3 regions of the Pseudarthrobacter woesei genome follow, and region 2 is predicted to be linked to each of the others. Evidence: predicted binding sites of a transcription regulator. Region 2 holds the regulator's gene; each other region holds the start of a gene.

Region 1 (9,841 bases), on a different contig from region 2:
GACGGCCGCGGCTGGCCCGGACTGATCGGCGTCGACCAGGAAGGCGGGGTGGTTGCCCGGCTGCGCGCCCCGCTGACCGAGTGGCCTGCCCCGATGAGCTATGGCGCTGCCGGAAGCGCCCCGCTCGCGTCCGATGCCGGCCAGGCGATGGCCTCGGAACTGGCGGCCGTCGGCTTCAACACCAACTTCGCCCCCGCTGCGGACATCACCATGGGACCCGCCGACCCGACCATCGGCGCCCGGTCCATGTCCGGCAACGCCGACACAGCGGCGGACTTCGGCGTCGCGTTCTCGAAGGGGATGCTGGAGTCCGGGCTGCTGCCCGCCGCGAAGCACTTTCCCGGCCACGGCTCGGTGAGCGTCGATTCCCACACGGACCTCCCCGTCCAGGGCGCTTCCCTGGAGCAGCTCCGGACCAGGGACCTGTTACCCTTCCAGGCGGCCATCGACGCCGGCCTGCCGATGGTCATGACCGGACACATCGCCGTTCCGGCCCTGGAACCCGGGGTGCCCGCATCCCTGTCCAAGGCGGCCTATGCGGAGCTGCGCCGGATGGGGTTCGACGGCGTGGCCGTGACGGATGCGCTCAACATGGGGGCGGTCCGGGAGCAGTTCCCCAACGACTCGGCCGCACCGCTGGCGCTGGCCGCCGGCGCCGACCTGCTGCTGATGCCGGCAGACGTGGCCGTGGCCCACGGCGCAATCGTCGCCGCGGTCAAGGCTGGTGGCCTGCCGCCGGAGCGGCTGGCCGAGGCAGCACGCCGGGTGGTCACCATGATGATCTGGCGTGGCCGCACCGGGACCCCGGCGGGAACGGCACCGGGGACCGGCACCGAACTCTCGCAAAGGGTCTCCGAGGCCGCGATTACCGTGCTGTCAGGGCCGTGCCGCGGGCGTATGGTCCCCGCGAGCGTTCGTGTGACGGGAGGCTCCGAGGAGGACCGTTCGCGCTTCACCGCAGCGGCCAGGGACGCCGGCATCAGCATCGGCGACGGCCCGCTCGTTTCTCTGATCGGTTTCGGCGGGAAGCCGGCAGGGCCGGAAACAGCGGCGGCAGACGTGGCGGTTGCACTCGACGCGCCGTGGCCGCTGGCAGACTCGGCCGCCCCGGCCAGAATCGCCCTGTACGGCCGCAGCCAGGGAGCGTTCGATGCCCTGGCGGCAGTGCTCGCCGGCCAGGCGACGGCCCCCGGAAAGCTGCCCGTCGCCGTCGGACGCCAGCACCCGGGTTCCGGCTGCGGCTGAGGCCGGCGGCGCCGGGCGGTCGCCCAGCGGGTGCCAAGCCGCGCCGCCGTATAGTGCGGTCTGTCGTTTAATGGAGGGGTGCCCATCCTGAATAAAGACATGACCCTGTGCATCTCCCTGTCGGCCCGGCCGAGTAACAACGGGACGCGCTTCCACAACTATCTGTATGAACAGCTCGGACTGAACTGGATCTACAAGGCCTTTGCCCCGACGGACCTCGCCCAGGCGATCGCCGGCGTGCGGGGCCTTGGAATCCGCGGCTGCGCGGTCTCGATGCCATATAAGGAAGCCGTCATTGCCCTCGTCGACGTGATGGACCCCTCCGCGAAGGCCATCGACTCGGTCAACACGATCGTCAACGACGCCGGCCGGCTCACGGCCTACAACACCGACTACACGGCGATCGAGCAGTTACTGCAGCGCCATGCCGTGCCGGCCTCATACTCCGTGCTGTTGAAAGGCGCCGGCGGCATGGCCAAGGCCACCGCGGCAGCGCTGCGGGACGCCGGATTCACCGACGTTACGGTGATCGCCCGCAACGAGGAGGCGGGACGTGCGCTCGCCGGGCTCTACGGTTTCGCCTGGCGCGCCGACGTCGATTCATCCGGCGCCGGGGCCGCCGACATGATCATTAATGTCACCCCTATCGGTATGGCAGGGAGTATGGCAGGGAGTACAACGGGCGGCCCCAATGCCGACTCCCTGTCGTTCCCGCAGGAGGTGGTGGACGCCGCGACGGTGGTGTTCGACGTCGTCGCGCTGCCGGCCGAAACGCCGCTCATCAAGGCCGGCCGCGCCGCCGGCAAGACCGTCATTACGGGCGCCGAGGTGGCCACCATCCAGGCCCTGGAACAGTTTGTGCTCTACACCGGCATCCGGCCCGGCGAAGAGCAGGTCCGGGCCGCCGAGGAGTTCATGCGGGCGCAGTAGGCCGGGCGCAGCATACCGGGCCGGAGTCAGACCCGGAGTCAGACCGGCTCCACCGAAATGGCCACACGCTCCTCGCCGATCCTGGTGAGGACCAGGGTGGCCGTTTTCCTGGCGGCATTCTTTCCTGTGGCCTTGCCACCGCCGGTCTTGCCGCCCGGCAGCAACTGCTTGCGCAGTTCCTCCGGCGTGACCGAGGTGCCGCGTTTTTTGATGTCCAGCACGCCGATGCCGTGGTCCTTGACCCATGACTTGAGCGCCTTGACGTTGTACGGCATCACCTCCAGGACCCGGTAGGCCCGGGCAAACGGGGTGTCCCGCAGTTCCGGGGCGCAGATGTAGGCGATGTGCTCGTCCACGAGGTGCCCGCCCAGCTGGAGGGCGACGTCGGCCACCAGTCCGGCGCGGATGACGGCGCCGTCCGGCTCATAGAGGTAGCCCTCGACCGGACCCACGGGGGCCACCGGGCCGCCGTCGAAGTCCTCGGCGCTGGTGAGTTCTGCCGCGCCCTCGGAGCCCAGCAGGAGGGCGGCACGTCTGATTCCGGGGCGCCGGACCGCGTTGAACCACAGCGACACCTCGGTGACGTCCCCGCCCACCGAGACCCACTGGGCTTCGCAGTCTTTGGTCACCGAGTCGTGCGGCATGCCGGGGCCCATCTTCACGCCCACGGCGAGTCCGGCGCCGGCCAGGGACTCGACAAAGGACAGCGGCGGGGAGAAGTCTTCCGGGTCCCAGAGCCGTTTGGTGCCGGAGGTGGAGGTGGTGCGGCGGGCCGGGTCCAGCCAGACGCCGTCGACGCCGTCGAGGGACACGGTGGTGGCGTCCGCGTGGACCACCGTGGCGTTCCGGAACGGGATCAGGTTCATCGTGGCGCAGGCGGCGGTGGTCTCATCCATCTCCACCGCGGTCACCTGGACATCCAGGGACGCCAGGGCCATCGCGTCGGCGCCCAGGCCGCAGCCAAGGTCCGCGACACGGGTGATGCCAGCCTCCACGAACCGCTGGGCGTGCCGGGCCGCGACGGTGAGCCGGGTTGCCTGCTCCAGTCCGGCCTGGGTGAAGATCATCTGCCGGGCGAACTCGCCGAACTTGGCCTCGGCCCTGGTCCGGAGCCGGGACTGGGTGAGGACGGCGGAGACCAGCTCGGGGGAGTGGCCGGCCTTCCGTAGCGAAGCATTCAGCCGGAAAGCCTCGTCCTCCCGGTACGGCCCCAGCGACGCCAGGAGCTCCCAACCCTCGGGATTGAGGAGCGGTGCGATCTGGTCCTGCGTTGCGTCAGCCATGCGATCAAGCCTAGAGCAGACACGGTTCAGGCTCCGTCCGCCCGGCGCGCCCGATAGGCTGGACGGCATGGATGACAGCGGCACGCAAGACAGCAGCAGGAATGACGGCTCCACCGACGACGATGCCGCCGTACAGTACGCCGATGAGGACCAGCGCAGCCGCCAGGGGCTTGTCCGATACGCCCGGCCGGCGCTGATCGCTGGAAGCGTCATGGCGGTGGTCTGTGTGGCGCTCCTGGTCATCATCTTCTTCCTGGACTCCTTCAACGCGACCATCTACTCCGTCGGCGGCAAGGACGTCACGGACGCCACCGACGAGGCTCGCAACATCCGGGAGACCTACGCCGCCGCCCGGGCGGGCGGCATCATCTTCCTCATCACCGGCGTTGTCCTGGCCGCCGCGGGTGGCGTGGTGCTGTACCGCCACCGCAGCGAATCTGGCCGGGATGCGGGCGAAGAAGACGGCGAAGACGTGGACTTCGACGACCTCGGCGAACGGTAGCCGGGGACCCGTCCCGGGCAGATTCCGGGCCTCGCCGGCGTTCACCCGGAACGAACTTCTGGCACTCGCCTTGACCGAGTGCTAACTACTTACATAGAGTCGTCATTAGCACTCTCCCTAGGAGGGTGCTAACACCTGAAGCTCTGTCAGCCAGGTATGCTGCCGGCACCGCGACGACGGTCTGTACGCCATGGCAGCACAGCTTCACAGTCCACGAATTTGCTGACGAATAGGAGAGGTCCTTGTCGGTCTCTATTAAGCCTCTTGAGGATCGTATTGTTGTCCGCCCGCTCGAAGCCGAGCAGACCACGGCTTCCGGCCTGGTTATCCCGGACTCCGCGCAGGAAAAGCCGCAGGAAGGCGAAGTTGTTGCAGTAGGCCCCGGCCGCTTTGACGACAACGGCAACCGCGTCCCGATCGATGTTGCCGTCGGCGACGTTGTCATCTACTCCAAGTACGGCGGAACTGAAGTCAAGACCGGCGGTACCGAGTACCTCGTGCTGTCCGCCCGCGACGTTCTGGCGATCGTCGTAAAGTAACTCTCTTGGACCCCCGCGCAGCCGATCCCTCGTTGATGGATCAGTTGCGCGGGGTTCTGTCTTTGAAAGGACAAAACCATGGCAAAGCAGCTCGCGTTTAACGACGCTGCCCGCCGGTCGCTTGAAGCCGGCATCGATAAGCTCGCCAACACCGTCAAGGTGACCCTTGGCCCGCGCGGCCGCAACGTCGTGCTGGACAAGAAGTGGGGCGCCCCCACGATCACTAACGATGGTGTCACCATCGCCCGTGAAGTCGAGCTGGATGACCCGTACGAAAACCTTGGCGCGCAGCTTGCCAAGGAGGTCGCCACCAAGACCAACGATGTTGCCGGTGACGGCACCACCACCGCCACCGTGCTGGCCCAGGCCCTCGTCAAGGAAGGCCTCCGCAACGTTGCGGCGGGCGCTGCCCCCGGCGAGATCAAGCGCGGCATCGAGGTCTCTGTTGAGGCCGTCGCAGCCCGCCTGCTGGAAAATGCCCGTCCGGTCGGAGGCACCCAGGTAGCCAACGTCGCCTCTATCTCCGCACAGAGCGACGAGATCGGCGAGCTCCTGGCCGAGGCCTTCGGCAAGGTCGGCAAGGATGGTGTGATCACCATCGAGGAATCCTCCACCACGCAGACCGAACTGGTCCTCACCGAGGGCATGCAGTTCGACAAGGGCTACCTGTCCCCGTACTTCGTCACCGACGCGGAACGCCAGGAAGCAGTCCTCGAAGACGCCCTGATCCTGATCAACCAGGGCAAGATCTCTTCGGTCCAGGACTTCCTGCCGCTGCTGGAAAAGGCGCTGCAGAGCTCCAAGCCGCTGTTCATCATTGCCGAGGACGTCGACGGCGAGGCTCTCTCCACGCTCATCGTCAACCGCATCCGCGGCACCCTGAACGTCGTTGCCGTCAAGGCACCGGGCTTCGGCGACCGCCGCAAGGCCATGCTGCAGGACATCGCCACCCTCACGGGCGCACAGGTTGTCTCTGCGGAACTGGGCCTCAGCCTGGACACCGTTGGCCTCGAGGTGCTGGGCACCGCCCGGCGCATCACCGTCACGAAGGACAACACCACCATCGTCGACGGCGCCGGTTCGGCCGAGGACGTCGCAGCCCGGGTTTCCCAGCTGCGCGCCGAGCTGACCCGCACGGATTCCGATTGGGACAAGGAAAAGCTGCAGGAACGCCTGGCCAAGCTGGCCGGCGGCATCGGCGTGATCAAGGTCGGCGCAGCCACCGAGGTGGAGCTGAAGGAAAAGAAGCACCGCATCGAAGATGCTGTCTCCTCGACCCGCGCTGCCCTTGAAGAAGGCATCGTGGCCGGCGGCGGCGCCGCCCTCATCCACGCCCTCAAGGCGCTCGACGAGGACCCGGCAGTGAAGGCCCTCGAAGGTGACGCGGCGGCAGCTGTCGGCATCGTCCGCCGGGCACTGACCCAGCCGCTGCGCTGGATCGCCCAGAACGCCGGCTTCGACGGCTATGTCGTCGTCGCCAAGGTTGCCGAATCCGCCGACAACCAGGGCTTCAACGCCAAGACCGGCGAATACGAAGACCTGATCGCTGCCGGCGTCATCGACCCGGTGAAGGTGACGCGGGCGGCCCTCCGCAACGCTGCCTCCATCGCAGCCCTCGTTCTCACCACAGAAACCCTCGTGGTCGAGAAGCCTGCCGATGAAGGCCAGCACGCGGGCCACCAGCACTAAGGTTCGACGGCGGCGCCCGCACCGGCGCCGCAGCTTCACCGGCACCATAGAAGAGGGGCCGGACCAGCATGAGCTGGTCCGGCCCCTCTTCCCGTGACAGGAGGCTGGCGTCAGCGCCCGGAGCGCAGGGCCTTCTGCCGGAGCCGCAGCGCGGCGTCCCCCGGAAGCCGCCTGGTAATCAGCCGGTAGAAGATCAGCACGGCAACAGCAGCCACCACGATTCCCACGAGATTCAGCCCCAGCTGGAGGACCGATCCGGCCGCCTTCTGGTACTCGCCCAGGACCAGCGCCACAGCCACGAAGCCGGCGGCCGGGACGGTCGTCACGGAAATGAACACGCCCACCAGGGCTGCGGACCGGCGGCTGATCACGGACAGCATTCCGGCGATCCCGGCCAGCACGGCAACGATCAGCGAATAGGGTCCCGGATGATAGATGAAATCGACGGCGGATCCCCGGTCGAGCACGTCGGCGGGAAAGAGACCGAGCGGCACGGACAGCCAGGCCGTGAGGGCGGCCGCGAGCATGGCCACGGGGAAGCCGACGCCGAGCGCCAGCGCCGCACCGCGTCCGAGCTTCCACTGCCGCCGCACGAGTGCCACCGCCAAGGCCGCAAGGGGGCCGAACTCCGGCCCCACCGCCATTGCCCCGACAATGGCGATGGTCGAATCCGTGACGATGCCGATGGCCGCCAACTGGGTCGCGAGGACAAGGAACGCCAGGTAACTCCAGGTGAGCCGCGAGTCGTCCCCTGCCTGCCGGGTCACCTCGTCCCAGATCACGGCATCGGCACCTTCGCCGGGGGCGGCTGCCACAGCCTGGTCCGCCCGGTCCGAGAGCACCAGTTCGGGCATGGTGACCGAGATCGAGCCGACTTCCTGGACGTTCAGGGCATGGAGTTTCTCCACCAGCCGTTCAACGGATTCGCGTGCGAGCAGGACCTGGATTACATCCCCCGGCGGAACAATGGAAGCACCGGTATGGCGCGCGATTTCGGCGACGCCGATCTCCCCGGAGCAGCAGTCGACCACAGCGGGGGACAACTTCTCCGGCACACAAATTCGCAGCTGCGCGATCACGATGCGGCCTCCTTCGACTCGTTACAGCGTAGCCGCCGGGCCGGCGGATACCCCGGCGCAGCCCGGCTCGCCAGCCCTTGCGATTGGCCAGACAAGTTACGGATCGGTAACATTGATGCTTTGGAATCCGGCCTGAAGGGTCTCGAGTGTCGAACGAGCGAACCATAGCCAGCCTGCCGGCAGCGGCGGCGGGTTCTCCGACGAGCCCAAAATCCAACTACCGGCCCGAGGTGCAGGGCCTCCGTGCCCTTGCCGTGCTCATGGTGGTCACCTACCATGTGTGGCTCGGCCGGGTCTCGGGCGGCGTCGACATTTTCCTTCTTGTTTCAGCTTTTCTGATGACGCTCAGCTTCACCCGCAAGGTGGAGAGCGGCAGGCCCCTGCGACTCGTGAGCCACTGGCTACACCTGCTCAAGCGGCTGCTGCCCGCCGTCGTGGTGGTCATCCTCGGTGTCCTGGCGGGCACCCGGGTGATTCTCCCCGAAAGCCGCTGGCCGGACGTGCTGGACCAGGCCTGGGCCTCCCTGCTGTACCGGCAGAACTGGCTCCTGGCGGACACCGCAGTCGACTACTACGCGCAGGACCATTCCGGGGCCAGCCCGCTGCAGCACTTCTGGTCGCTGTCCATCCAGGGCCAGGTGTTCCTGCTCTGGCCGCTCGTGTTTGCCGGCGTAGCCCTGCTGCGGAAGTTCCTGCGCCGCTGGACCCCTTTGAATGACAGGGTGAGCTACACGGCGCTCCTGGCCGGAGCGTTCGGTGCCATTTTCCTCGCGTCACTGGTCTATTCCATCGACCAGACCGCCAACAACCAGGCCTACGCGTACTTCGATACCCGCGCCCGGCTCTGGGAATTCGCGCTCGGCTCCCTGCTGGCCCTCGCCCTGCCCCACCTCAAGCCCGGCAGGCTGGTGCGGGTGGCGTTGGGCTGGATAGGCCTCGCCGCCATGCTTTCCTGCGGCATCCTCCTGACCGTGGACCGTTCCTTCCCCGGCTTCGCGGCGCTGTGGCCCACGCTGGCGGCCGCCGCCATCATCGTGGCCGGTCAGAGCGGCAGCCGCTTCGGCGTGGACCGTTTCCTGAGCTGGAAGCCGCTCGTAGCACTGGGCGACAACTCCTATGCGCTGTATCTGTGGCACTGGCCGCTGCTGGTGCTGGCCCTCGCCGGGATGGGGATCACCGCACCGAACCTGGTCCAGGGACTGGGTATTGTCGCCGCGTCCGTCCTGCTGGCCGTGCTGACCACCCGCTTCGTGGAGAAGCCGCTGCGCGACTGGCACTGGCCCCAGCGCCGCGCCTGGCGCACCGCCGTCGTTATCATGGCGTGCGGCGCCCTGCTGGGCGGCCCCGTGTCCGTGTGGCAGAGCAAATTGATGGCCGACGAGGCCGCCGCGGCATCGCAGCCGAAAGAACTGACCCCCGGAGCGGCGGCCCTGTCACCCGAAAACGCCGGGAAGCCGACGCCGGACGCGAAGATCATCCCCGCGCCCGTGGCGATGAAAAACGAGTGGGCGGACATTGACGGGCTGTGCGATGACACGAACGTTCCGGAGGACCCGCTGCTCGCGGGATGCCTGCAGAACAGCCGTCCGGAGAACGTCACCAAGCGGATCGTCGTGCTCGGCGACTCGCACGCCCAGCAGTACATGGCGGCGCTCGGCCCGATCGCCCGGAGCCATGGCTGGGAAGTCGTCGCGCTCCTTAAAGGTAACTGCCGCTTCGGCGGTGAGTCGCCGGACCGTGATGCCGAGTGCAACGCCTTCAATGCGGCCAGCGCCCGGTACGTCCTGGACCACAAGCCGGACGCGGTCTTCACCGTCGCCTCGCTGACCCGCAAGGACGCACCGTTCGAAACCGAGGTGCCACAGTACCTCGAGGGCATCAAGCCCATCACCGACGCCGGCATGGACGTCGTCGGCATCCGCGACAACCCGCGCTTCACCATTAATATGCCCGAATGCGTGCAGAAGAACGGCACCGGGGCCGGGAAGTGCAATATCCCGCTGCAGGAATCCCTTGCCGATTCCTCGCCCCTGGACGCGTACCGGGGGAGGGTTCCGCGGTTGCACCTGATGGACCTGAGCGACTTCATCTGCGCCGGCGGGACCTGCCCCGCCGTCGTCGGAAACGTGTATGTCTACAAGGACGACAACCATTTGACCAAGACCTATGTCCAGAGCATGATCCCGATGTTCGAACAGCGTCTGCTGGCGGCCACCGGCTGGACCTGACCCGGGCGGCCGGCGGCGCCCGTGCCTTTGCTCACATTACCGGGCCGGAATATGGGGATCGCCGCCAAGGTTCTAGTATTTATTCAACACTTCTGCACAGGCCATGCCCGTAATGACGGGCTGGTCATCTGCTGCAACCCCTACCCGTGAAACCCGGCAACCAAGGTAAGAGGCGCACTCATGACCCAGCCCGAACACGACCCCTTCGGCTTCATCGGCCTGACTTATGACGACGTCCTGCTCCTGCCGGGCCACACGAACGTCATTCCTTCCGAGGCGGACACCTCCTCCCGGATCTCCAAGCGCATCACGGTCCAGACACCGTTGCTGTCCGCTGCCATGGACA
Region 2 (9,500 bases):
AGCCCGAACATTTCCTCCTTCTCCTCGGGCTCGGCGTGGTCAAAGCCGAGCAGGTGCAGGATGCCGTGCGTCGTGAGCAGCAGCATCTCGTCCTGGGTGGAGTGGCCCGCATCTTTCGCCTGGACCTCTGCCACCTGCGGACAGATGGCGATATCGCCGAGCATGCCCTGCGGCGTCGGCTTGTCCGGCGTGCCGGGGGTCAGTTCGTCCATCGGTACCGACAGCACGTCGGTGGAGCCGGGCTCGTCCATCAGTTCAATGTGGAGCTTTTCCATGGCCGGCTCGTCCACCAGCAGGATGGACAGCTCGGCCTGGGGGTGGATGAAAAGTCGTTCAAAGACGAAGCGGGACAGCTGCACCAGTTCGGCCTCGTCCACGCTGACGCCGGATTCGTTGTTGATCTCGATGCTCATCAGTGTTCCCCGCTCTTCTCACGGGTCACGGAGTGCTTGACCCGGTTTCTCTGGATCTCGTCCCAGACCCCGTAGGCGTTCACGATGTCGCCGACGAGGCGGTGACGGACGACGTCGGACGCGTCCAGGATCGTGAAGTTGACGTCCTCGATGCCCTGCAGGATTTCCTCGACGATCCGGAGCCCGGAGCGCGTCCCGAACGGCAGATCCACCTGGGTGACGTCACCGGTGACCACCATTTTAGAGCCGAAGCCCAGCCGGGTCAGGAACATCTTCATCTGCTCCGGCGTGGTGTTCTGCGCCTCGTCGAGGATGATGAAGGCGTCGTTGAGCGTGCGTCCGCGCATGTAGGCGAGCGGGGCGACCTCGATGGTGCCGGCTGCGATCAGCCGCGGAATGGACTCGGGATCCATCATTTCGTGCAGCGCGTCGTAGAGGGGCCGCAGGTAGGGGTCGATCTTGTCGCTCAGCGTGCCGGGCAGGAACCCGAGCCGCTCCCCCGCCTCGACGGCGGGACGGGTCAGGATGATCCGGCTGACTTCCTTCTGCTGCAGTGCCTGGACGGCCTTGGCCATGGCCAGGTACGTCTTGCCGGTGCCGGCCGGGCCGATCCCGAAGATCACCGTATTGGCGTCGATCGCGTCCACATAGTTCTTCTGGTTCAGCGTCTTCGGGCGGATCGTCTTGCCTCGGCTCGAGAGAATGTTGTGGGTGAGCACGTCGACGGGGTTCTGCAGGGTCTGGCTTCGCAGCAGCGAGACCAGCTGCTTAAGCACGGCGGGGGTCACAACGGTGCCCCTGGCGACGAGCCCGCGCACCTCATTGAGCAGCCGCATGATCCGCGGTACGTCCGCCGACGGCCCGCTGATCGAGAGCTCATTCCCGCGGACATGGAAGTCAACGGCGGGGAACTGGGTCTCGATGAAACGGAGGGCTTCGTCGTGGCTGCCGAGGGACTGGACCATCTGGTCGGAGTTGTCGAACAGGACCACCTCGGTCCGCAGCCCTGGAAGGGAGTGGGGAAATTCTCCTGCGGGGCGCCCTCCGGCGCTGATCCGGGCCTTGCCGTTCGCTGCTTCAGTCATGGTGTTGGCCCGCGGGCCTCTGGTCCCCTCCGGCTCGGAAATGGTCTCTCCCCCTGATCCGGCCCGACGGCGGTGCTCGCCTTCTGGTTCCGGTCTCAGCGGGTCCTTCCATCTTACGCCAGCGCGGCGCGCCGCACGCCGGCGCAGCGGGCGGTGCCGCTGCGCATGCCAGCCGCCGCCGGGCTCCACTGGCTGCCGCCGGCAGACCCCTGTTCCCGGATTTTGGTATCAACTTCGTATCGGCCTCATATCGTTCCCGTTGCAGTTCCACCGCCCGGCCCCAAACCACGGCGCCGCGCCCTGGCGCTGTGCCATGCTGGAAATCGGCCGCCGGCAGGGCGGACGAGCCGCGGCACAGCGGTCTGGCCGGGTCGGCAAGCAGGAGCGGCAAGCAGGAAAGGAACGGGCAATCAGGCAGCGTGGAGTTGAACAAGCAGCAGCAGGCAGGCGGATGCGTTCCCGCGTGCTGTTGCTGGTGCTGCCCGCAGCGCTTGTCCTGTCCGGTTGCATAGCCACTCCCCAGCCCGGCATCAGCAACTCCACCACGCCCTCGGTCCTGAACGGCGCGGCCTCTCCCGGCGCCCCGACCACCAGCGCGCCGCTGGAAACCACCCAGGCCTCCAACAAGGCCCCGGTGTACTGGATCGGCCGCAGCAACGAGAACATGTTCCTGTACCGCGAGTTCCGCGATGTTCCTGAGCAGGACAACCCCGTCACGCGGGCCCTGCGGGTCATGATGTCCCAGAAGCCGCTTGATCCTGACTTCTTCACCCCGTGGCAGAACCCGAAGAAACTGGCCAGCTCCATATCCGGGAAAAACGTGATCACGGTGGATGTCTCGACTGATGCCTTTAACTCCAACGTCGACGCGGCGATGGCCGAGCGGGCCATCCAGCAGCTCGTCTACACCGCGACGGCGGCCGGCGCCAGCGCGGGCCTGATCGACTCCGGCCAGCAGGTCCAGGTCGTCGTGCTCGTGGACGGGCACACCGACTACGTCGCTTTCAACCAGGTCCGGCTCGGCGCGCCGACGTCGCGCAGCGCAGGCCTGGTCGCCCCGGTGTGGATCATTGATCCCCAGGAGGGTACTTCGGTGGCGGACGGCGCCATCAAGGTCTCCGGCCGGAGCACCGTCCCGGGCGGCAAACTCCGCTGGGAAATCCTGCGCATCGACGGAAGCGTCAAGACCACGTACCTGAACGGCACCACGGCCGCCTCCGCGGAGGCCGGCCAGTCCGGCGCCTTCAGCCTGTCGGTGAATCTGGGCCCCGGAAACTACGAGGTCAGGGTTGCCCAGCTTGAGGACGGCAACCCCTCCGAGGACCGGTTCGTCGACACCCGCGGGTTCAGCGTCAAATAGCGTCTGCTGCTACCAGCGGTCCAGGATATCGCTCGCGAGCACGGTCGCCGCGGGACCGGCGGTGGAGGAGCGCAGCACGTGGTGCCCCAGCAGGGCGGTGACCGCGCCGGCAGCGCATAACCGTGTCACTTCCCGCGGGCTGATGCCGCCTTCCGGCCCCACAATCAGCAGCACCTCGAAGGCACCGTTCAGGTCTTCACCCAAGGGCCGGTCGTTGACGCCCTCCTGCCACGTCTCCAGCACCAGCCGCAGGGGACGCACCGCGTCCTCGTGCAGGATGACGGCGAGGTCCGCGGCCGCCACAGCCGCCTGCAGACCGGCGCCGTCGACGAGGGGGCGGACTTCCGGAATCCAGGCACGGCGCGCCTGCTTCGCGGCCGCCGTGACTACGGACTGCCACTTGGCGTGCGCCTTTGCCGCCCGCTCGGCTTTCCAGCGCACGATCGAGCGCTCGGCCTGCCACGGGATCACGGCGTCGATTCCCAGCTCGGTGGCGGTCTCGGCCGCGAGCTCGTCCCGGTCGCCCTTGGCGAGGGCCTGCACAAGGACCAGCCGGATGTCGGGCCGGGACTCGACCGCGAGTTCGGTGCATTCCACCGTCAGCTCACCGGGGGCGACGGCCGTGACCGTCCCCGTCAGGCGCCTGCCGGCGCCGTCGGCAATGTCTACCGTTTCCTCCACCGCGAGCCGCCGGACCGTGACCGCATGGCGGGCCTCGGCGCCGTCGAGGACGAAGGCGGAACCGGGGACCTGCCGGTCAAGGGTTCCCGGGGCAGTGAAGAAGACCGGGTTGCTCACCGCTACAGGTTACCGAGCCGGTCCCGGAGTTTGGCGAAGACGCCGCCGCCGGCGGCGAGCTTGCCTTCCGAGAACTGCTCGCCCCGGAGCTTGGCGAGCTGCCGGAGGAGGTCCTCCTGGGCGGCGTCGAGCCTGGCGGGGGTGTCAACCTGCAGGTGGACCTTGAGGTCCCCGCGGCCGTAGCCGCGCAGGTGGGTGACGCCGAGGCCGCGCAGGGTGATGACCTCGCCGGACTGGGTGCCGGCCTTGACATCGATCTCCTGCTGGCCGTCAAAAGTGTCCAGCCTGAGCTCGGTGCCGAGAGCGGCAGCCGTCATGGGAATGCTGAGGCTCGCGTGCAGGTCGTCGCCGTCGCGGACGTAGGTGGCGTCGTTGTTGACGCGGATCTCCACGTAGAGGTCGCCGGAGGGCCCGCCGGCTGGCCCGGCCTCGCCCTGTGCGGACAGCTGGATGCGGGTGCCGGTGGCAACGCCGGCGGGGACCTTGACCGTGAGGGAACGGCGGCTGCGGATGCGGCCCTGCCCGTTGCACTCGTTGCAGGGATCCTTGATGACGGTGCCGAAGCCTCCACAGCTGCCGCAGGGGGCCGCGGTCATGACCTGGCCGAGGATGGAGCGCACGGCGCGCTGGACCTGGCCGCTGCCGCCGCAGATGTCGCAGCGCTCCGGGTGGCTGCCTTCGCGGCAGCAGGAGCCTTCACAGGTGGGGCAGGTGACGGCCGTGTCGACTTCAAGCTTCCTGTTGACGCCGAACACCGCGTCGCGGAGCTCGATCCGGACGCTGATCAGGGCGTCCTGGCCGCGGCGGATCCGGGACGCCGGGCCGGCCTGGCCGCCGGCACCGAAGAAGGTGTCGAAGATGTCCTGGAAAGCGAACCCCTGGCCCGAGTAGCTGCCGCCGCCGAAGCCGTTGTCGGTGCCGTTCTCGTTGCCCGTGGTGTCATAGATCCGGCGTTTCTGCGGATCGGAGAGCACCTCGTAGGCATGGGTGACTGCCTTGAAACGGTCCGAGGCGTCCTCCCCCGGGTTCACATCCGGGTGGAGGTTCCGTGCCAGCTTGCGGTAAGCCTTCTTGATCTCTTCCCCCGTTGCTTCGCGGGAGACTCCAAGAACGTCGTAATGGCTGCTCAAAGTTCGTATCTCTTCCTGGTTGTACTTACCTGTTAGGGGCAAGAAGTCTGGTATCGGCCCGTCAGGGACCGAGAATCCTTGAAAGGTAGCGGGCCACCGCGCGGACGGCGGCCATGGTGGTGGGATAGTCCATCCGGGTGGGGCCCAGCACACCGACCTTGGCGGTGGCATCAGGGCCGTAGCCCGTCGCGACCACCGATGCCTCCGCGAGACCGACATACGGGTTCTCCCGGCCGATGCTCACTGTCACGCCGCGCGGGTCCTCCGCCATATCGCTGAGCAGGCGGAGCATGACAACCTGCTCCTCGAGGGCCTCCAGCACGGGACCGATGCTCAGTGGGAAGTCCACGTTGGACCTGGCCAGATTGGCCGTCCCGGCCATGACCATACGCTCTTCGCGGCTGCTGACGGCCAGGGCTTCCAGCCCGCGGGCCAGCGCCCGGGCCGCGCTGCGCCGTACGGGCGGGCAACCGGCGATGACGGAGTCCAGCGACTGCGGGAGCAGGTTCAACGGGGTACCGGAGAGGCTGCCCAGGAACCGGGTCCGCAGCTCCGCGAGGGCCTCGTCCGGAAGGTCCTGCCCGACGTCGATCACGCGCTGCTCCACCTTTCCGGTGTCAGCGATCAGGACCGCCAGCACCTTCCGTGGGGCGAGCAGGACGAATTCGATGTGCCGGATCCTGGCCCGGCTGAGGTGCGGGTACTGCACGACGGCGACCTGGTTGGTCAGCTGGGCGAGGAGCCGCACGGTCCGGTCCAGGACGTCGTCGAGGTCCTCGGATCCTTCCAGCAGCGCCTGGATGGCCCGACGTTCGGCCGGGGAGAGCGGCTTGACGGCCGAAATCTGGTCCACGAAGAGCCGGTAGCCCTTGTCCGTGGGGATCCGTCCTGCGCTCGTGTGCGGGGCCGTGATGAGGCCCTCGTCCTCCAGTGCCGCCATGTCGTTGCGGATGGTGGCGCTGGACACACCCAGGTGGTGCCTTTCCACGAGCGCCTTGGATCCGACGGGTTCACGCGAATGGACGTAGTCCTCGACGATGGCGCGCAGCACTTCGAGTTTGCGCGGTTCACTCACACTGCACCTCCATTCGACGGTCCTGCGTTCACTGCCAGCCGGGGCAACCGGCCGGCACTCCGTACTCCGGGCCGGCCCGGGCCGGCCCGGGGTTAGCACTCGACATGCCTTAGTGCTAACCAGTCTAATATGAGTCGCCGCGTTGTTAGCATTGGATTCGCTCCTGGCGTTGTTCCCGGGGCTCGTGTTTTCGGGCACAGTCCGCCGTATCATTCCGAGCGCAAGGCAGTGTGTAGCAGATGTCGTACCAGAACTGGGGCCCCCAGGACCTGTCCGCCCCCGCCAAAACGGAACTGCCCGAGGTGCCGGTGGAGCGCGGCATGGTACTCGAGGACGTGCAGTCCGGCTGGGTCGGCGCCGTCACGCGCATGGAGAAGTCCGGCGGAATGTTTGTTGTGGCGCTTGAGGACCGGCGGGGCAGGTCACGGTCCTTCCGGCTCGGCTTCGGATTCCTGCTGGAAGGCCAACCGATCCGGCTGATGCCGCCGGTGCCGCGGCCCGCCGAGGCACCGGCGGGGGGCGCGCGCACGGCGTCCGGTTCGGTCCGGGTGGCGGGCCAGCGGGCCCAGGTCGCCAAGGCCAGCCGTATCTGGGTGGAAGGCAAGCATGACGCCGAACTCGTCGAAAAGGTCTGGGGCGACGATCTCCGGGTGGAGGGCATCGTCGTCGAGCCGCTGCACGGAATTGACGACCTCGCGGGCGCCGTGGCGGCCTTCCGGCCTGGCCCGGGCCGCCGTCTCGGGGTGCTCGTGGACCACCTCGTGCCTGATTCCAAGGAATCACGGATTGCCGGTGCCGTCATGGCCTCGCCCGGGGCAAAGGGCAATGTCCTGATCGTCGGCCACCCCTATGTGGACGTCTGGCAGGCTATCCGGCCCGCCGTCCTGGGCATCGGGCAGTGGCCCGTGATCCCGCGCGGCGTTGACTGGAAGACCGGCATCCTGAGGGCGTTCGGCTGGCCGCACAGCACCCCGGAGGATATCGGCCTGGGCTGGCAGAAGCTCCTCGGCGCTGTCCGCAGCTACGCCGATCTGGAGCCGTCCCTGCTGGGCCGGGTCGAAGAGGTCATCGACTTCCTCACCGTGCCCTGATGTTTCTGCACCCGCGATCACTGCCGGGCATCACCGTCCGCGGGCCCTGATCTTCGTTTAGCCGTCCGAGCAAGTATTCTTGGAACGGCGGCTGCGCTTCCGGCGCGGCCCTCGCACTTCCAGGCTCCAAGGCATCACCGCAATCCGAAGGAAAAAACCGTGGCAGATAACGCACGCGAACAGCCGGGCAACCAGGCCGGCCATGGCCAACCCCCGTACCAAGGCGTTGCCGCAAATGCGCTGCCGCTGACGGCAAACGAGGACCGGCAGTGGGCCACCCTGGCGCACTTTGGCGGCATCTTAGGGTGCGTTCCGTCGTTGCTGGTCTACCTGATTTTCAAGGACCGCGGCCCGTTCACGGCACAGGAGTCCAAGGAAGCCCTCAACTTCACGCTGCCCCCCACGATTGCTGCCGTGCTGTGCAACCTGCTGGTTTTTGTCCCGGTGGTGGGCAACATCTTCGCCGTCCTGGCCACGGTCATCTGGATTGCCGTGACGTGCTTCTCGGTCGCGGCCGGCATCCACGTCAACCGCGGCCAGCCGCACCGCTACGAATTCAACCTGCGCTGGATCAAGTAGGGCATCTGGCCTCGGCCTGTCTGGCCGGCCGGTGTCCGGCCTGTGGCCCGTGGGGCCGGAACGTGCCGTCGTCAGTCGGGCAGGATGCGGCGGACCACGGCGTCGGCGAGCAGCCGTCCCTTAAGGGTCAGCACCAGGCGGCCTTTGAAGGCCGCCGACGGATCCACGAGGCCGTCGGCAATGAGTCCGGCCACCGCGTGCCGCCCGGTGTCCCCCAGTCCGCCTAGGCTGGGGATCTCCAGGCCGGAGTTCAGCCGGGCTTCGAGCATAACGCGTTCCACGTTTCGGGTCTCGGAATCAAGCGTTTCCCGCCCTGCGGCGGGCGAGAGTCCGGAACCCAGCCGGTTCGCGTAGGCGGTGGGGTGCTTGACGTTCCACCAGCGGACGCCACCCACATGTGAGTGCGCCCCCGGACCAATCCCCCACCAGTCATCCCCGCGCCAGTAGGCGAGGTTGTGGCGGCAGGCCTGCTCCGGGGTGCGGGACCAGTTGCTGACCTCGTACCAGGCAAGCCCGGCCGCCGAAATGAGTGCATCGGCCAGTTCGTACTTCGCGGCGTGGTCATCGTCGTCGATACCCGGAACTTCGCCGCGGCGGATCTGGGCGGCGAGCTTGGTGCCGTCCTCGACGATCAGGGCGTAGGCGCTGATGTGGTCCGGGCCATAGGACAGTGCTGTTTCCAGCGAGTAGCGCCAGTCCTCCAGCGACTCCCCCGGCGTGCCGTAAATCAGGTCGAGGCTGACGGCGAGGCCGGCGTCGCGGGCCCACTGCACCACCTGGGGCACCCGGCTGGGGGTGTGGGTGCGGTCCAGGACCTTCAGGACGTGCGGGACCGCGGACTGCATGCCGAAGGAGACGCGGGTGAATCCGGCGTCGGCGAGCAGCTGCAGGGATTCGGGCGTAACGGAGTCCGGGTTTGCTTCCGTGCTGACCTCGGCTTCGGGCTCCAGGCCCCAGGCCGCGATCGCGGCGGTGAGGATGCGCGCCAGGTCCTCCGCCGGGAGCAGCGTGGGTGTCCCGCCGCCGAAGAAGACCGTGCTGAGCGGGCGTGCCGGCAGGCCGCTGTTCTTAAGCGCAGCGGCGGCGAAGTGGATCTCTGCGACGGCGGTGCCGGCGTAGGCGTCCTGGGAGGCCCCGCCGCCGAGCTCCGTGGCGGTGTAGGTGTTGAAGTCGCAGTAGCCGCAGCGGACGGCGCAGAACGGGATGTGGACGTACAGCCCGAAGGCGCGGTCCGCGGCACCGTCCAGCGCCTGGCCTGGCAGCAGCCCGTCCGGTGGTGCCGGGTCGCCCAGCGGGAGTGCGCTAGGCACGGGCCGGTCCCGCCAGCGTGGGGTCAGTCATCACGAGCACCGCTACTTCTTGGCCTTGTCCTTGGACTCGTCCGTGGTGAGCGCGGCGATGAAGGCTTCCTGCGGGACCTCGACACGGCCCACCATCTTCATGCGCTTCTTGCCTTCCTTTTGCTTCTCCAGCAGTTTGCGCTTCCTGGTGATGTCACCGCCGTAGCACTTGGCGAGGACGTCCTTGCGGATGGCGCGGATGCTTTCCCGGGCGATGATCCGGGAGCCGATGGCAGCCTGGATGGGCACCTCGAACTGCTGCCGCGGAATCAGTTCACGCAGCTTGCCCGTCATCATGACGCCGTAGGCGTAGGCCTTGTCACGGTGCGTGATGGCGGAGAAGGCATCCACCTGCTCGCCCTGGAGCATGATGTCCACCTTGACCAGGTCGGCCACCTGTTCGCCGTCGGCCTTCCAGTCCAGCGAACCATAGCCGCGGGTCTTGGACTTGAGGATGTCGAAGAAGTCGAAGACGATTTCGGCCAGCGGCAGGCGGTACCGGATTTCCACCCGGTCCTCGGAGAGGTAGTCCATGCCGCCCATCACGCCGCGCCGGCTCTGGCACAGCTCCATGATGGCGCCGACAAACTCATTCGGCGCAAGGATGGTGGCGGAAACCATCGGTTCGC
Region 3 (9,841 bases), on a different contig from region 2:
CGAGGCCTTGCTGGTACGCCGTGGCTGCGGCCCGGGCGCGGTCGTCGGCCGCCTCGTTGAGGTCATGCCCGGCGTGGCCGCGCACCCATTCGAAGGTGTACTTTCGCCCGGCCAGTTCCCGGTCGATCTCCTTGAGCAGCTCGACGTTCAGCACGGGCTTTCCGTCGGACTTGCGCCATCCCTTGCGTTTCCAGCCCGGCATCCATTTGGTCACCGAGTTGATGACGTACTGACTGTCGCAAAGGATGTGCAGATCCTCGCTCGCGAGGTGCTTGGAGGACCTGAAGAGGTCCAGGACGGCCATGAGCTCACCCTGGTTGTTGGTCCCATGCGGCCACCCGCCGGCCCGCCAGCAGTCGTCGTTCACGTACCAGGCCCACCCGGCCGGACCTGGATTTCCTAAAGCCGAGCCGTCGGCCGCTGCTGTAATCGTCACTGCACTATCCTGCCAGACCGCGAACCCCCAATGATGCTCCCTCACATCCTGCAGGCTTCTTTCCTACGGGGAGGCATCGGGCGATCGGGCGAAACGTGCGGGACCGTCCGGGGTGCGGGCGGGTTAACGCCGACGGCGGCCCCACCCGAAGGTGGGACCGCCGTCGTTGTACTAGGTTGTCAGCACTGAGGTGTTCAGCGCCGGCAGCCGGGTGGTTAGAAACCGCCCATGCCACCCATGCCGCCCATGTCGTCGCCGCCGCCCATGGCCGGGGAGTTCTTCTCCGGCTTGTCGGCCACAACGGCCTCGGTGGTGAGGAACAGGCCGGCAATGGAAGCCGCGTTCTGCAGGGCAGAGCGGGTGACCTTGACCGGGTCGTTGATGCCGGCAGCCAGAAGGTCGACGTACTCGCCGGTGGCAGCGTTCAGGCCGTGGCCTGCCGGCAGTCCGCGGACCTTGTCGACGACAACGCCCGGCTCGAGGCCGGCGTTGAAGGCGATCTGCTTCAGGGGTGCGTCGATGGCAACGCGGACGATGTTCGCACCGGTTGCTTCGTCACCCGTGAGGTTCAGGTTGGCGAATGCCTTGAGGCCGGCCTGGATCAGGGCCACGCCTCCGCCGGCGACGATGCCCTCTTCAACAGCAGCCTTTGCGTTGCGGACAGCGTCCTCAATGCGGTGCTTGCGTTCCTTGAGCTCAACCTCGGTTGCGGCACCGGCCTTGATGACTGCAACGCCGCCGGCCAGCTTGGCCAGGCGTTCCTGCAGCTTCTCGCGGTCGTAATCCGAATCGGAGTTCTCGATCTCGGCGCGGATCTGGGAAACGCGTCCGGCGATCTGGTCAGCGTCACCCGCACCCTCGACGATGGTGGTCTCGTCCTTGGTGACAACGACCTTGCGGGCGCGTCCCAGGAGTTCGAGGCCGGCGGTCTCAAGCTTGAGGCCGACTTCCTCGGAGATGACCTGGCCACCGGTGAGGATGGCGATGTCGGCGAGCTGCGCCTTGCGGCGGTCGCCGAAGCCCGGAGCCTTGACGGCGACGGACTTGAAGGTGCCACGGATCTTGTTGACGATCAGGGTGGCCAGGGCCTCGCCCTCGATGTCTTCGGCGATGATCAGCAGCGGCTTGGAAGACTGCATGACCTTTTCGAGGACAGCAACCAGTTCCTTGACGTTGGAGATCTTCGAGTTGACGATCAGGATGTACGGATCCTCGAGGACCGTTTCCTGACGCTCTGCGTCCGTGACGAAGTACGCGGAGATGTAGCCCTTGTCGAAGCGCATGCCTTCGGTGAGCTCCAGCTCGAGGCCGAAGGTGTTCGACTCCTCGACGGTGATGACGCCTTCCTTGCCGACCTTATCCAGGGCTTCGGCAATCAGGGCGCCAATTTCGTTGTCACCGGCAGAGATGGAAGCCGTAGCGGCGATCTCTTCCTTGGTTTCGATTTCCTTGGCGGATGCCAGGAGTTCGCGGGTGACGGCTTCAACAGCCTTTTCGATGCCGCGCTTGAGGGACAGGGGATCAGCGCCGGCCGCGACGTTGCGCAGGCCTTCCTTGACCAGGGCCTGTGCCAGCACGGTAGCGGTGGTGGTTCCGTCGCCGGCGACGTCGTCCGTCTTCTTGGCAACTTCCTTGACCAGCTCGGCGCCGATCTTCTCGTAAGGATCGTCCAGCTCGATCTCCTTGGCGATGGAAACACCATCGTTGGTGATCGTAGGGGCGCCCCACTTCTTTTCGAGGACGACGTTGCGTCCACGCGGGCCGAGGGTGACCTTGACGGCGTCGGCGAGGATGTTCAGGCCCCGCTCGAGGCCGCGGCGTGCCTCTTCATCAAATGCAATGATCTTGGCCATAACGGCAGTAGTCCTTTCGGGACAGTCGTTAAGAATGGACCTTTGCTGCGGTGCCCGCGACGGACGATCCTTCCCCGGCAGCCTCTGTACGCCACCGGGTCGGGGATCTCACCACAACCAGGTATTTCTCTCGCCCCCGGACCGGCTGCTTCACTTCGCGGCCGGTTAAACCGGGCGTCGTTTTAGCAGTCAATACGCGGGAGTGCTAATTCAATAATTAGCACTCCCCCGGGGAGAGTGCAAGCAGTGGGCGTGCCGGGCGGCCCGGTATCGGCGCCGTACCGGCGCTCCGCCGGGACGCAATTCGCTACGGGCGATTAACTCCCGCCGCTGCTCGCCGTTTCGCTCCCGCTCATAGTGGCCTTGTTGTCCGCGCCGAAACTGTAGACAACATACTGGGCGGAGGTGACGTCGCCGTTGGAATCGAAGTTGATCCGTCCGGATTCGCCGTCGTAGTCCGGGCGTTTGCCCGCGCGGAGCGCATCCAGGCATTCCTTGTAGCTCCTGCACACCGCGGCCTCTCCGGAGGCCTCGGCTCCGCCGGCCGGCTGTGCCTTGCCGCCGGAGACGGCGATCAGCCTGGCTGCGATGGACGTGCCGGCGTCGTCCTCGGCCGCGGCGGCCGCGATCACGGCCAGGTTCACGGCGTCGTACGTTTCTGCGGCGAAGGTCATGTCCCTCAGGCCGGGGTCAACGGACACCAGCTCGGCCTGGAAGTGCGCGGACGCAAAGATCCCCGGAAGGACACCCCGCGCGCCGTCGAGCGCCCGGGAGCCGAGGCCGGAGCCGTACTGGTTGACGGCACCGTCGCTGAGGATGAGTTTCCTGCCGGCCAGGCCGACGTTGTTCAGCTCGGCGATGGCGCCCTGCGCACCGTCGCGGGAGACCAGGACGACGGCGTCTGGTCCCGCCGCTTTCGCTGCGGCAGCCGCCTGCTGGGCCTGGCCCGGCGCGAATGCAGCGACCGTCAGGGGACCGAGTCCGGCCGCCTTGGCTGCTGCTGCGACGGCGTTGGATACGTCCTTGCCGTAACTGCCTTCCTCATACACGACGGCGACTGTTGCCGCGCCGCCGTCCTTGGCGAGCTTGACGAGTACGGAACCCTGCGCGATGTCGGCGGCCGAGGTGCGGAAGTAGTAGCCGTTGCTCTTGTAGCTGCTGAGTCCGCTGGCCGTGTTGGCAGGGGAAATCATGGCGATCCTGGCGTTGGAGAGCACATCGATGGCGCCGGGCGCGCGGCTGGAGTCTGTCGGGCCGATCACGGCGTCCGCTTTGGCCGCGACGAGCGCCTTGGCCTGGGCCGCGGTGTCCTCGCTGATCGTCTCGGGGAGCAGCTCCACCGGCTTGCCCTTGTGGCCGCCTGCCGCGTTGATCTCCTTAATGGCGAGTTTCGCGGCGGCCACCTGGGGTGCGTTGAGGAAGCCCTGTTTGCCGGTGTTGTCCAGGATGAGGCCGATCCTTAGGGTGCCGTCCCCGCTGGCGTCGGCCTTCTCCACCCGGGCACCGCCGGTCGGCCCGCACGCGGTCAATGCCAGGGCTGCAACCGCCGCCGCCACGGCCCGGCCCGGCCGGAGTGCACCCGCCCGGCGCCGGGGGGACACCGGCGGACCGGATTCCAGTCCGTCAGTGTCCGCTGAGCCGTGCGGGCCGTGCGTTGCGGCGGGGAGTGTCACGGGGCGGGCCGGACGCTTTCGGCCTGCGGGCCCTTCTCGCCCTCGCCGACTTCAAGCTCGACGCGCTGGCCCTCGTCCAGGGCACGGAAGCCCTCCCCGGCAATGGCCGACCAGTGCACGAAGACGTCTGCCCCGGAACTGTCCACGGTGATGAAGCCGTAGCCCTTTTCGGCGTTGAACCATTTGACGGTTCCCAATGCCATGGTGTCCACACTTTCAGTTTGCTGGCGAACGGCCCACCACAATGTGCGCCGCAGAATGCGATACGAAGTCCGCAAATACTGTACCCACACCAGCCTCCCGGACTGCAGGCCCGGGACCGGGTCGGCTCCCAATAGTTATTCGGGCGTAACCGGAACGGGCTATTGGAAGCCGGGCCCCAGCACGACGACGAGCGGCATCTTGAACTCGGCCGACTCCATCATGGTCTGGATGCCGAGCAGTGAGCCCAGCGCCTCGGCGTTGCCCTTCTGGGCGGCGCCGCTGTAGAAGATCACGGACGTCTGCTGGCGGACCCCGGCCCAGTTGCCCGTTGGGCCAACCACCCAGCCTGCGGTGGTGACTGTTCCGCCCACTCGGCCGGCGAGCCCGGCGGTGGCGGTGCCGTTGTAGATCGCGACCGGCTGGGTCTTGTCGACGGCGGCGGTCGCCTTGGGCGTAGCCGACGGCGACGCGGACGGGGCCTCGCTCGGCGCGGCACTGGAGGGGGCGGCGCTGGGAGCTGCGGAGGCGGGCGCTGCAACTGCGCTGCTGCCGCCCTGTTCGTCCGAGACGGCCGAGGTGTTTCCGGCGGAGGTGAATCCGAGCTTCGGCAGGATCAGGAAGGCGACGAGGCCAATGGCCAAGGCTGCGGCGCCGACGGCCAGGATGGGTCCGAGGCTGCGGCGGCGGGATTCGGCCACGGTCCGGTGGACACCCTGGCGTGCGGAGGTCTCCGGGACCCGATCAAATTCATCCCGAGCATATTTGGTCATAGTGAAAACGACGTCCTTGCTGATTTCTTACGAAGTTGCCAGAACGGGTGTACAGCGCAGGAATCTGCGCATCCGTCCGTGGTTTTACGCGTCTGCACCCAAGCGTCGGGCAGTGCGCGCGCGCTGGCGTGACGTACGTAGTCTACGCAGTCTCTTGACCAGCATGGGATCGTGCGCCAGCGCATCCTCGCTATCGATCAGCGCGTTGAGGAATTGGTAGTAGTGCGTGGCGGACAGGTCAAAGAGCTCCCGGATGGCCTGTTCCTTGGCCCCGGCGTACTTCCACCACTGCCGCTCCAAAGCCAGCATTTGCTGGTCCCGGATGCTCAGCGGCGACTCATTGCCGGTCCCGGCGGCAGCTGACTCCGCCGCGGAAAGGTGCTCTTGCGCTTGTTCGGCCACGACACACTCCCTGGCTGGATCCGAAAAAAGGTCTTCCCCCATGCTACGGGCGAATAACAGCCTTGTCATTTGGGGCCCTGCGAGAATAGATCCGTGTTTGATTCCGAGGCCCAAGACCCCGATGCGCTGTTCGAGCTGGAGCCGCCAGCGGCCGAGGCCGTGGGCTTCGCCGAGCTCGCTCGGCTGCCCCTCGCTGAGCTGATGTCCCCCGATTGGGCGCACGCGCTGGCTCCGGTCGAGGGCCGGCTGCGCGACGTTCTGACCTTCCTCGCCGCTGAAGTCGACGAGGGGCACACGGTGTTGCCTTCGCCGTCGAACGTGCTGCGCGCGTTCCGGCAGCCGCTGGCGGGCGTCCGGGTCCTGATCGTAGGTCAGGACCCCTACCCGACGCCGGGCCACGCCGTCGGGCTGTCCTTCGCGGTGGACGGCGCAACCCGCCCCATCCCGCGCAGCCTCGCCAATATCTACAAGGAGCTCGACGCCGACCTCGGCCTGCCGCCGCGGGTGCACGGAGACCTTGGCAGCTGGGCGGCGCAGGGCGTCCTGCTCCTGAACAGGGTCCTCAGCGTCCGCGCCGGGACGGCAGGCTCGCACCGGAACCGGGGCTGGGAGGCCATCACGACGACGGCGATTACCGCCGTCGTGAACCGCCGCACCGCCGAGGGCGCACCGGCTCCCCTCGTTGTGATCCTCTGGGGTAAGGATGCGGAATCCGTCACACCGTTGCTGGGGTCTGCCCCGGTGATCGCCAGCGCCCACCCCAGCCCGCTGTCGGCCTCGCGCGGATTCTTCGGCTCCCGGCCCTTCAGCCGCGCCAATGCCCTGCTCCAGGCGCGGGGCGGCGGCACGGTGGACTGGACGCTGCCGCCGCGTCCGTAAAGGGGCTTCACGGTCCGGCCTCCCTCAGGCGTCTTGGCTAGGCTTAGCCCCATGACCTCAGTCCCCGCCGCCACCTCGTCCACCCGGAAATCGCGACCGCAAACTAACCTCACGGTCCTGCGCCGCGAACAGCTCTCACCGCACATGGTGCGGATCGTGGCGGGCGGCCCGGGCTTTGCCGGCTACGTCAACAACGACTTCGTGGACCGGTACGTCAAAATTGTGTTCCCGCAGGCCGGGATCGACTACCCGGACCCCCTGGACCTCTGGGAAGTCCGGGAATCGATGCCGCGCGATCAGTGGCCGCACACCCGGACCTACACCGTCCGCTGGGTTGACCCGGCCGCCGGAGAGCTCGCCATCGACTTCGTGATCCACGGCGACGAAGGCCTCGCAGGGCCCTGGGCGGCCTCGGCGCAGCCCGGCGACGCCCTGATTTTCACCGGGCCGGGCGGCGGCTACAACCCGGACCCGGCGGCGGACTGGCACCTGTTCGCGGGCGACGAGTCCGCGCTGCCGGCCATCGGCGCCGCGATCGAATCCCTGCCTGCGGATGCCCGCGGCCTGGCCTTCCTGGAGGTGGACGGCGACGCCGACCTCCAGCCGATCGCGGCCCCCGCCGGCGTCAAGCTGCACTGGCTGAAGCGTGCCGGTGTTCCCGCCGGCGCCGGCGAACTGCTCATCAATGCCGTGCGGGACGCGGACTGGCCCCAGGGCCGGGTCCAGGTCTTCGCCCACGGCGAACGCGGCTATATGAAGAGCCTCCGGGACGTCTTCTATAGGCAGCGGGGACTCGACCGCGGGCAGGTCTCGCTGTCCGGCTACTGGGCGACCGGACGGGTCGAGGACGATTTCCAGGCCGAGAAGCAACTCCCGATCGGCAAGATCTAACAGCAGGACCTGGCCCATCCGGCGGGGCCTCCCGGCAGCCTCGCCGCCGCGGCAGACCGGCGCTAGCGGTCATTTTCGCCAATTCGTCGGGGGGTTAGACGGGCCAAGACCTATTTGTGCCGGGAGGACATGTCCATTCCTCGCACCCGGGCTAGGGCATAACCGGAATATGTCCCCGCGCCGGCCGCAGCGCGGGGCATGTCCGGTCCGGTCCGGTGGAGATTTTCGTGTACGTGGTCGGGCGCAGGCAGCCAGCGGACGCTCCTTCCCGGTTGCCCGCCGCCCGGCCGCCTGCCGGCCCGGGCAAAGCCCGGATTCCCGGGCATGTTTGGCCCCGGGTGCCGAAGCAACCGGGAAGGACCGTCACGGCATGGGCGCGTGGGGCCGGTCCGGTGGGCATTGGGTGGGTCCGGCGGCGTGGAGCCGGGCTGCGCGGGGACATGCTCATTCTTCGCAGCCGGGACCGGGCACAACCGGACTATGTCCACCCGCCGGCCCCGGCGCGGGGCATGTCCCTGAGCCCGGCCATCCCACCCCTTGGAACTGGACCCCCGGAGAACTAACGAAAATGCCCTTTAACGGCGCCGCGCCCGGCGTCGTTCATTGCTGGCCAGGCTCCGGGTGAGTGGCCGCGCGAGGGTGTCGCCGAGCACGATGCCGGCCGCGACGCCCAGCACGATCGCCCCGGCGTTGAGCATCCCGCCGGCGCCCATCAGGATTTCGGATTCCTCGATCGTCAATACATACATGGACCGGAATATAGTGAGGCCAGGCAGCAGGATCAGCGCCGCGGGGACCGCCACGACCAGCTGCGGGGCGCCCATCCGGAGCGCCACCACACGGGCCAGCAGGCCGATGACGACGGCGGCGAGGGCGGGCGAAAAGCGCGCCCCGATGCCGAGGGCGTCTCCGCCGATCAGCACCAGATAGCCCACCACGCCCACGGCCGCGGTCGGCAGCAGCAGCGTCCAGCTGGTCTGTTCCGTGATGCCGATCATCAGCACGGCGATGGCGATCATGATGATCACCGCCCATAACGGATACGCCGGCGGGAATGTTTCCGTGACATCGATGGGCTCCATGCCGGTCATGTCCCCTACGACAAATCCGATGGCGATGCCCGCGACCAGCGCACCGAACGTCAGCATCGTGGACAGGAACCGGCCTGCCGCTGTGACGGGGAAGCCGTTGATTGCATCCTGCACCGAGGACACGAGCCTGCCGGTCGGGAGCAGCAGCAGGATCCCGCCGACCACCACGATGGCGGGAGGTATCTGGATCCCTACCAGGCCGCCGAAACGCCATAGGAGCAGGGCGATGAAGGTGACCAGGAACGAACACGAGGCGGTGACGAAGAAGTCCGGTGTGCGCCAGCGCGCCAGCTTTCGGGCCAGCAGGCTGACCAGCAGGTTGGAGAGGAATGCGACGGCTGACGCGCCCGGGCCGCCGCCCAGGACCCCGACGAAGACGGCCGAGAACACCCCGAACGCCACCGTGACCATCCAGCGCGGGAACGGCTTGGCACTGTGGGTGATTTCTTCGAGCCGGCGCACCGCCTCCTCGCGTCCCACCCCGCCGGCGACGATGTCCGTGACCAGCTGGTGCACCTTGGCCAGGCCCGCGTAGTTGTTGGTCCAGGACCGCACGACACGCAGCAGCGTGATGGGCGTCTGGTCCCTCGGCGCAAAGTTGATGGCCACCGACTGGTTGGTGATGTCCACTTCGATGTTCTTGAGTCCCAGGGCCGCCGTGATGGCGATGATGCTGGTCTCTACTTCGAGGGCTCCGGCGCCGTACCGGAACATCGACTCGGCCAGGTGCAGCGCAAAGTCGATCGTCTTGCGGGCCGAAGTGTCTACGCCGCCCACCTGGATCATCGGGTTCGCATAGGGGCTGCCGGCGAGCCGGTCCACGATGCTCATGGGGGCCGTCGGCGGGTTCTCGCCCTGGACCAACCGGCGCAGCATCCGCTTGGCGGCGGCGTTCTGGCGCACCTCCATGGGCGACATCGGTTCGGTCTTGGGCAGTCCGTCCGTGGGCGGCCTGCGCCGTCCGTCGGGTTCTTTGGTCATTCCGGCCTCTTCAATATCCGTTGCAGCCGGTTTAGTAGAACTGTTGGCCCGTGCGGCGGGTGTACAGCTGGCGCGCGATGCGCTCCCCCGCAGCCATCCAGGCCTTGTACTTCAGCGGGCTCAGCACCTGGTCGTAGCAGCCGACGAAGTCCGTGACGGTCTTGCTGAAACTGGTCTTGAACAGGCCCAACCCGTGGAACGGGTTGGACGTGTCCTTGAGCTGGCCGCTCGGGGGCGTGCCGCAGAAATCGTATTCGTTGCAGCCCAGCTCCTTGAGCTGGTTGATGGCCGTCCACTGCACGAGGTGGGAATCGCCATACTGGCTGCGCCTCTGCAGGGAGCCGCCGTCCTTGTACGTGCCCTTGCTGCCGTAGTTGATGACGAAGGCGCCCACCGACGGCACACCGTCCTCGTAGACGAACAGCAGCCGGCCCTGGCCCCGGTTGATGAAGTTGGTCCAGAACTGGCGGTAGTACTCGTATTCGCGCACGCGGACCTGGGACTTGGCTTCCACCGTGGTGGTCATCAGCGCGTACATGGCGCGGAAGTTCTCCTCGGTAGGCTCCACATTGTGCACCTCCACCCCTTCGCGGATGGCCCGGCGGACGGCATTGCGGCCGCGGGAGTGCAGGTTGCGCAGCAGCTGGTTCTCTTCCGGGGA

What was found. The regulator HrcA, encoded in region 2, represses chaperone genes, less so after heat shock. The targets are predictions, from matches to a motif close to TTNGCACTCGNNNNNNNCGAGTGCNAA.
Region 1: groES (co-chaperone GroES) is a predicted target of HrcA. The motif match lies at 4,019-4,045, and genes of this name have one in related genera.
Region 3: groL (chaperonin GroEL) is a predicted target of HrcA. The motif match lies at 2,472-2,498, and genes of this name have one in related genera.

Annotation. Positions count from the first base shown of each region.
Region 1 covers NZ_JBVAYU010000002.1:81,318-91,158, reverse strand. The annotation lists gene ACZYZE_RS03440 (glycoside hydrolase family 3 protein) at 1-1,245, shown strand, start outside; gene ACZYZE_RS03435 (shikimate 5-dehydrogenase) at 1,324-2,175, shown strand; gene ACZYZE_RS03430 (THUMP-like domain-containing protein) at 2,214-3,458, opposite strand; gene ACZYZE_RS03425 (hypothetical protein) at 3,526-3,960, shown strand; gene groES (co-chaperone GroES) at 4,203-4,499, shown strand; gene groL (chaperonin GroEL) at 4,578-6,188, shown strand; gene ACZYZE_RS03410 (DUF389 domain-containing protein) at 6,299-7,267, opposite strand; gene ACZYZE_RS03405 (acyltransferase family protein) at 7,432-9,495, shown strand; gene guaB (IMP dehydrogenase) at 9,676-9,841, shown strand, end outside.
Region 2 covers NZ_JBVAYU010000008.1:89,185-98,684, reverse strand. The annotation lists gene ybeY (rRNA maturation RNase YbeY) at 1-413, opposite strand, end outside; gene ACZYZE_RS12920 (PhoH family protein) at 413-1,498, opposite strand; gene ACZYZE_RS12915 (GerMN domain-containing protein) at 1,950-2,858, shown strand; gene ACZYZE_RS12910 (16S rRNA (uracil(1498)-N(3))-methyltransferase) at 2,868-3,656, opposite strand; gene dnaJ (molecular chaperone DnaJ) at 3,659-4,786, opposite strand; gene hrcA (heat-inducible transcriptional repressor HrcA) at 4,848-5,861, opposite strand; gene ACZYZE_RS12895 (DUF3097 domain-containing protein) at 6,101-6,952, shown strand; gene ACZYZE_RS12890 (DUF4870 domain-containing protein) at 7,112-7,531, shown strand; gene hemW (radical SAM family heme chaperone HemW) at 7,603-8,841, opposite strand; gene lepA (translation elongation factor 4) at 8,884-9,500, opposite strand, start outside.
Region 3 covers NZ_JBVAYU010000004.1:55,254-65,094, reverse strand. The annotation lists gene ACZYZE_RS07745 (RNase H family protein) at 1-436, opposite strand, end outside; gene groL (chaperonin GroEL) at 652-2,289, opposite strand; gene ACZYZE_RS07735 (ABC transporter substrate-binding protein) at 2,607-3,890, opposite strand; gene ACZYZE_RS07730 (cold-shock protein) at 3,959-4,165, opposite strand; gene ACZYZE_RS07725 (LytR C-terminal domain-containing protein) at 4,325-4,936, opposite strand; gene ACZYZE_RS07720 (DUF3263 domain-containing protein) at 5,021-5,338, opposite strand; gene ACZYZE_RS07715 (uracil-DNA glycosylase) at 5,432-6,217, shown strand; gene ACZYZE_RS07710 (siderophore-interacting protein) at 6,269-7,108, shown strand; gene ACZYZE_RS07705 (threonine/serine exporter family protein) at 7,684-9,180, opposite strand; gene ACZYZE_RS07700 (lipid II:glycine glycyltransferase FemX) at 9,212-9,841, opposite strand, start outside.